Regions from separate parts of the Veillonella sp. 27098_8_77 genome, predicted to be linked through region 1. Evidence: riboswitches for the same ligand, from Rfam matches in the RefSeq annotation. Region 1 holds a riboswitch; the other holds the start of a gene.
What was found. A riboswitch is a leader RNA that binds a small molecule or an ion and turns the genes downstream of it on or off. The one in region 1 is predicted to bind thiamine pyrophosphate.
Positions count from the first base shown of each region.

Region 1 (3,426 bases):
TAATACGCCAATGCATAGGCAAGAAGTTCGCCTATAGACAGGCTATCTTTAAACAAAGGATAGATTCCAAAAAAAGCTGCTAATACAGCCCCTAAGAGACAGCCTGTTCCCGTTACAGCAGTCATAATCGAATGACCATGAGGTACTGCAAAGACTCGAGTTCCATCGGATACATAATCCTCTTCGCCCGTTGCTACTACAGGACAGTTAATAAGACGCGCTAGACGATATGCGATAATGGCACTGTCCGCTACCTGCGCCCCATCAACCCCCTTACCTAACGGAGAGTTGTCATCCTTATTATCGGAACTTAGCGCATCATAAACAGCTTTAACTTCGCTTTGATTGCCTCGTAATAACGAAATGTCACCAGTCTTAATTAAGTCTAAAACCACCGACAATCGGTAAGCTCCTGCATGACAGCCCACAGGATCAAGAATAATTGGTACATCATATTCCTTCGCTAGCTTAATAGCTTCTTTATAGTAGCTAACCTTCTCAGGTGTAAGTGTCCCAATATTGATGAGCAGTGCTGATGCATATACAATAAGGTCTTTCAAATCTTCACTACATTCACTCATGATGGGCGATGCTCCAATGGCTAGTAGTCCATTAGCTGTAAAGGTTCGCACCACATCGTTGGTAATACAAATAACGAGGGGATTTTTCTTCCACAATGTGTCTAATATATTGAATTCAGGGCTAATTTGATTATCCATATATGGGTTCATAGCATCATCTCCTCTCATCGCTTCTCAAAAGTTCATCCATCGTTTCAGGCCCATTGGATAGCAAACCATAGGCCATATGATTAACAGGGCCACAACCATGCCCTAGAGCAGGATTATGCTTGATAGCTAATGCAATATAGTCCTTCGCAATACCGATGGCATCCATCACATCACGCCCTTTGGCAAGTTCCGCCGTAATAACTGCAGAGAAGGTACAACCCGTACCATGTGTGTGCACTGTATCATATTTAGGGCTCGTCCAGGTACGAACGCTACCATCTTTTGTGAAAGCATAATCCGTTGCATCCTCCCCAATGTGCCCGCCTTTAATAATTACCACTTGAGGACCTAATTCCTGTAAGATACGATTAGCCGCCGTTGTTATGTCGCTTTCACAATCAATAGACATGTCCGCTAATACCTCAGCCTCACTACGATTAGGGGTGATAACTGTGGCTGTAGGAATGAGTTTAGATTTTAAGAACTCAACAGCCTTATCTGATACAAGTCGATCACCACTAGTAGCAATCATAACAGGATCCATTACGTACGGAATATCCTTGCTTACATAAGGATAGATAAGATCCATCATTTCTGGTAAGGCAATCATGCCAGTCTTAACGGCTTGTGGCATAATATCTGAGTACACATCGTGTAACTGTTTCTCTATACTCTCTAAAGATAAATGTTCCACGTGGTGAACGCCCGTTGTATTTTGAGCCACTACAGATGTAACCACAGCCATGCCATATACGTGACGGCTTTGGAAGGATTTTAAATCAGCCATAATGCCAGCGCCACCGCTTGGGTCAGTACCAGCAATTGTCAATGCAGTATATAATTTCATAATACCTCCAAACATATAAAAACAAGACCACTCCAAATGGAATGGTCTCGTAATAGTTTAGTATTATGTTTCACTCCACTTTCCTACGCCAGTATTATCCGGATCAGGTCTAGGGTTTTGAATGGTCAATCTCAGCAAAAGCACCCCTAGTGGCAATATATTTTTATACTCTAGTTATAACATCAATATACAATCTATGCAACAGAATATTTGACGATTTCCTACACACCTCGTATAATGAAAGCCATAACGGGGTGCTCACAAGAGTGGGCTGAGAGTAAGCTAATGCTTTAACCCATAACCTGATTTGGATAATGCCAACGTAGGGAACATAGAGGATTAATAGCCGAGTTCCTGTGAACTCGGCTTTTTCTATGACTTCCTGGCAAGGAGGACGTATGAAAGACACACACATTACACAACCACAATTTGCCATGATATGGTTCGGTGCCGCTCTATCAATAGCGGAAATCATGACCGGTACCTATCTAGCCCCATTAGGACTTACCCAAGGTCTATATGCCATCATACTGGGACATATCATCGGTGGTATATTGCTCTTTGGGGCAGGACTCATCGGGGGGCGCTTGCGACAAGGTAGTATGAATACTACAGCCTTTAGCTTTGGCCCCCTAGGGGCTAAGGGCTTTGCCATTTTAAATATGCTACAGCTCATCGGTTGGACGAGTATCATGATCTACGATGCTATGCTTGCGTTACAAGAGCTAGCGCCCCTATCCCCTATGATTTGGACCACAGCCATAGGGGCTCTTGTTATTCTGTGGCTTTTCATTGGCCTCCACAATACGGGATATATTCAAGCCATCGTATCTATTCTATTGCTAGGTCTCACTATCTACATGGGCGCTCACATGATATCTCAATGGCCTAGTGAAAGTAGCCTTCTCACTAGTGGAGGCATGAGTTTCATTGCCGCTCTTGAATTATCTATTGCCATGCCTCTGTCTTGGTTACCTCTCATTAGTGATTACACCCGAGAAAGTAAAAAACCTTTCTCCGCATCACTGACAAGTGCTACAGTCTACACGGTAACAAGTATTGTTATGTATACCTTAGGTCTCAGCGCGGCTATCTTTGGTGGTGGCGACTCCATCATTACCATCATGATGAACGCAGGCCTCGGTCTTGCGGGACTCATCGTTATTATCTTCTCTACCGTAACGACAACCTTTATGGACGCTTACTCAGCGGGCGTGTCTAGTACGACTATCTATAACAGTGCCTCTAGTAAAGGCGTAGCCGTCATCGTTACAATTATCGGCACCATAGCAGCTATCCTATATCCAATGGATGATATTACAGATTTCCTATATCTCATTGGCTCCGTCTTTACACCGATGATTGCCATCCTATTGGCAGACTACTTTGTAAATCATCAACAGGTACAAACTACATCTGCCTATTTAGTGCGAGGTCTCATCTGGGCCCTATCTGTAGGTGTGTATCACTATATGTTACATAGTGAAAGCACTATAGGTGCTACACTCCCAGCATTTACTATAGCATTCCTCATTACAGTCATCGTTGGATTCATAAGTAAAACTGTGAACTCATCTGTCAAAATAAAAGAACACTAACACAAAAATACCTTCATAAGCGAGTATGCTTATGAAGGTATTTTACCTATTAAGGTATAATGATTTGCCCATTTTCACAGGTCCAATGTCTATCTCCTACAGCTTCTGCTTCACTTTCATCATGGGTTACCCATACGCATGGCACGTTCCATTCGCGAATGATAGAAACAAGATCCTCACGCACTTGTTTACGAAGGTTCCAATCGAGAGCAGATAGGGGCTCATCAAGAAGCAATATAGTTGGTTTTGA
Region 1 is NZ_JAPVXW010000021.1:12,623-16,048, reverse strand. Features, by position in the region: gene thiM (hydroxyethylthiazole kinase) at 1-731, opposite strand, end outside; gene thiD (bifunctional hydroxymethylpyrimidine kinase/phosphomethylpyrimidine kinase) at 736-1,578, opposite strand; TPP riboswitch at 1,642-1,736, opposite strand; TPP riboswitch at 1,819-1,924, shown strand; gene cytX (putative hydroxymethylpyrimidine transporter CytX) at 1,977-3,176, shown strand; gene O3617_RS09265 (ATP-binding cassette domain-containing protein) at 3,226-3,426, opposite strand, start outside.

Region 2 (3,426 bases), on a different contig from region 1:
CCTCTGGCACATTGGCAATATCGCCGAGAATACAATCTACGCAACCATAGGCAAGATCCGGGTATTTAGCGATGGCTACATTCAAATTATTAACATACGCTTGGTGATGCTTATCATGATGCAGTTTCATCGTCTCTGCATCGATAACAGGTTCTAGATAATCATAAGCATATGGTAATGGTGCGAGTTCGAAAGGTTTCATAATAGTCCTCCTTTTAATTAGGGCACGAACGATATCTTAACTAGTATCGTTCTTGTGAAAGCGATTCGATGCACCTGCATCGGTATTTCATTGATATGAATTATCATTCTTTGCATATTGTACTATCTATATAGATAAACGTCAATATATGACCAACATTTATTACAGAATATCAATATATTCGCTATTCAAAGCCTTATTCATGCTACGAACAGCACAGAATTTACCACACATACTACAAGTTTCACTATGCCCCTCCTCTGGAGCTCGGCTTTCACGAATATTGCGAGCACGTTGAGGATCAAGTGCACACGCATATTGCGCCTCCCAATCTAGTACGCGTCTAGCATCAGCCATCGCATCATCCTTATCACGGGCACCTGGTATGCCACGTGCTATATCCGCTGCATGGGCTGCTATTTTGAAAGCCATAATACCTTCTTTCACATCGTCTGCATTAGGCAATGCCAAATGCTCTGCCGGCGTTACATAACAAAGAAAGGACGCCCCATGCATGCCCGCCACAGCACCACCAATGGCAGCTGTTATATGATCATAGCCAGGTGCAATATCTGTCACCAATGGGCCTAACACATAAAACGGAGCTCCGCCACATAGCGTTTCCTCAATTTCCATATTCGCTTGAATTTGGTTAAGTGGCACATGACCTGGGCCTTCAATAATCACTTGCACACCTTTAGCTCGAGCGCGTTTAGTCAATTCACCAAGTCGTACCAGTTCTTCAATTTGACATACATCCGTAGCATCTGCTAAACAGCCTGGTCGACAAGCATCACCCAAAGAAATAGTTACATCATACTCACGGCAAATATCTAAAATATCATCAAAATGTTCATAGAATGGGTTTTCCTTGCCCGTCATGCTCATCCATGCAAAGATAAGACTACCACCACGGCTAACGATGTTGAGTCTACGTTTATGCTTTTTAATTTGCTCAATAGTTTGACGCGTAATACCACAATGTAAGGTTACAAAGTCCACCCCATCCTCTGCATGGAGACGGATAGTATCTAAGAAATCCTCAGCAGTAAGTTCTGCCAAATCCCGTTGATGATGTATAACGCTGTCATATACTGGTACAGTACCAATCATGGCTTTACATTCGCTAGTTAATTTTCGTCTAAAAATACGTGTATCACCATGAGTAGATAAATCCATAATCGATTCAGCACCAAGTTGAATCGCCCAATTTACCTTTTCTATTTCACTATCATAATCGGTAACGTCTCTGGATGTGCCAAGATTCACATTTATTTTCGTGCGCAATGCTTTACCGATGCCCTCTGGATCGATACAAGTATGATTCTTATTACAGGGAATAACAACTTGTCCTAAAGCAACTAGCGCTCGCAATTGCTCTACATCCATGCGTTCCTTTTCTGCTACAATTTTCATCGCATCCGTAACAAAGCCTTTTTGTGCGGCTTCCAATTGAGTGTAAAACATAATATGTCCTCCTATTGAATAAAACCTTTTAGCTTTGTACACAAGAAAAAGGGTATCGATATAATATGATCGATACCCTTGAATGGTTTTGCGTGCTTCCTACGCGGGCATGATCCCGATCAGGTCAAAGGTCAGGTGCTAACAGCCCTTTCTCAGCCTATCTCATAGGCTCCCTTGCATACTCTGCTATGTAATTGTGTATAGCATATCACTATTTAACTAATATTTCAATCTATACCTCTATTACAAATCATTAGCTACTTCAATCTGACATTGACGCATAGTTAATAATGCTGCTTCATGGCTTTCCTCAGTAACTCCTGCACAGCAATTAGGATCTACATGAATAGGAACCTCTGGCAAGCCAGCTTTCAACAATATGGCATTCGACACAACGCACACATCTGTGCAAACACCGACTAAGGTTATGCTTTCAATAGGCTCTGCTGTATTCATCCCTTGTAAACGCGTAACTAATTCAGAGGATCCAAAATTAGGTTTATCAATGATAAAGTACGGATGGATGGTATTGCGCTTTTCTGCGGCCGTGATGAGGCTCTCCATAATTTGCCAACCAATCGTGTCTTTCACACAATGCACAACCGGTAAATGCCGACCTTCTTGGCTTTCAAGATAATTAGTATCGTGAGTATCCCGTGTAAAAATAATAGGACCATCAAAGGATGCGATTTTTTGACGTACATTATCCACAATGGCCTGCGCCTGCGGAGAACCAAGAGATCCATCCACAAAATCATGTTGCATATCAATTACGACTAAAACGTTCATGTTCTATCCCTCCACAACGACATGGTGCACCCGATTCGGCGTGTTATGCGCAATGCGACCCGCTGCAGCAGCCGCCACGGCACCAACTAAATCATCAAGAAATGTATTACAGTGACTATCAACCTTGCTATCAAGATTTTTAATAATACCCGGTTTTACCTTATCAACATAGCCATAGTTCGTAAATCCAATGGATCCGTATAAATTCACAATGGATAACGCGAGAATTTCATCAATACCAAACAATGCCTCATCTCGAGTCATGATACTTTGTAGTGGATCAGATAATTTCTTCTGCTCTGCCAATCTATCCAATTCTATGCCCGTAATGATGGCATTTTGTGTTTCTCGTTTTTCAAGTACGGCCTGTACACTCTCTATGCACTCGTCCATCGTCAAATCAGGAATATACGGCTGTTGAATCATCATCACAATATCTGCAATATCCTGAACGGTAATGCCTCGCTCATTTAATAAATTATACGTACACGCCTTTAATTCCTCCTGAGATATCATAATTGCTCCTCAAAATTATACAAATTTACGTAACACATTATACCTTGATTATAGCACGAAAAAATCCCCACCGACGTTCTATCGGTAGGGATTCCATGATTAGATTTTCTTAACCATTTCAGATTTTAATGCCATTGCACCAAAGCCATCGATTTTGCAATCGATATCGTGGCCATCGCTCGCATCAGAAATGAGGCGAATGTTTTTAACACGCGTACCTTGTTTCAATACGCCAGCGCCTTTTACTTTGAGGTCTTTTACAACAACAACGGTATCGCCATCAGCTAATTCATTGCCGTTAGCATCGCGGATGATACCGGCTTCTGCTGCAGCCGCAGCATCGGCAGCTGTCCATTCATGACCACACATAGGGCAGATGTACATATGACCATCTTCGTATGTGTATTCGTCGCCACATTTAGGGCAGTTAGGTAAATTTGCCATTTAGATCT
Region 2 is NZ_JAPVXW010000004.1:84,208-87,633, reverse strand. Features, by position in the region: gene O3617_RS03845 (superoxide dismutase) at 1-202, opposite strand, end outside; gene thiC (phosphomethylpyrimidine synthase ThiC) at 365-1,669, opposite strand; TPP riboswitch at 1,749-1,855, opposite strand; gene O3617_RS03835 (cysteine hydrolase family protein) at 1,913-2,458, opposite strand; gene O3617_RS03830 (phosphatidylglycerophosphatase A) at 2,462-2,974, opposite strand; gene O3617_RS03825 (zinc ribbon domain-containing protein YjdM) at 3,074-3,418, opposite strand.
Region 2: linked by a shared signal. The riboswitch ahead of thiC (phosphomethylpyrimidine synthase ThiC) and the one ahead of cytX (putative hydroxymethylpyrimidine transporter CytX) in region 1 are both predicted to bind thiamine pyrophosphate.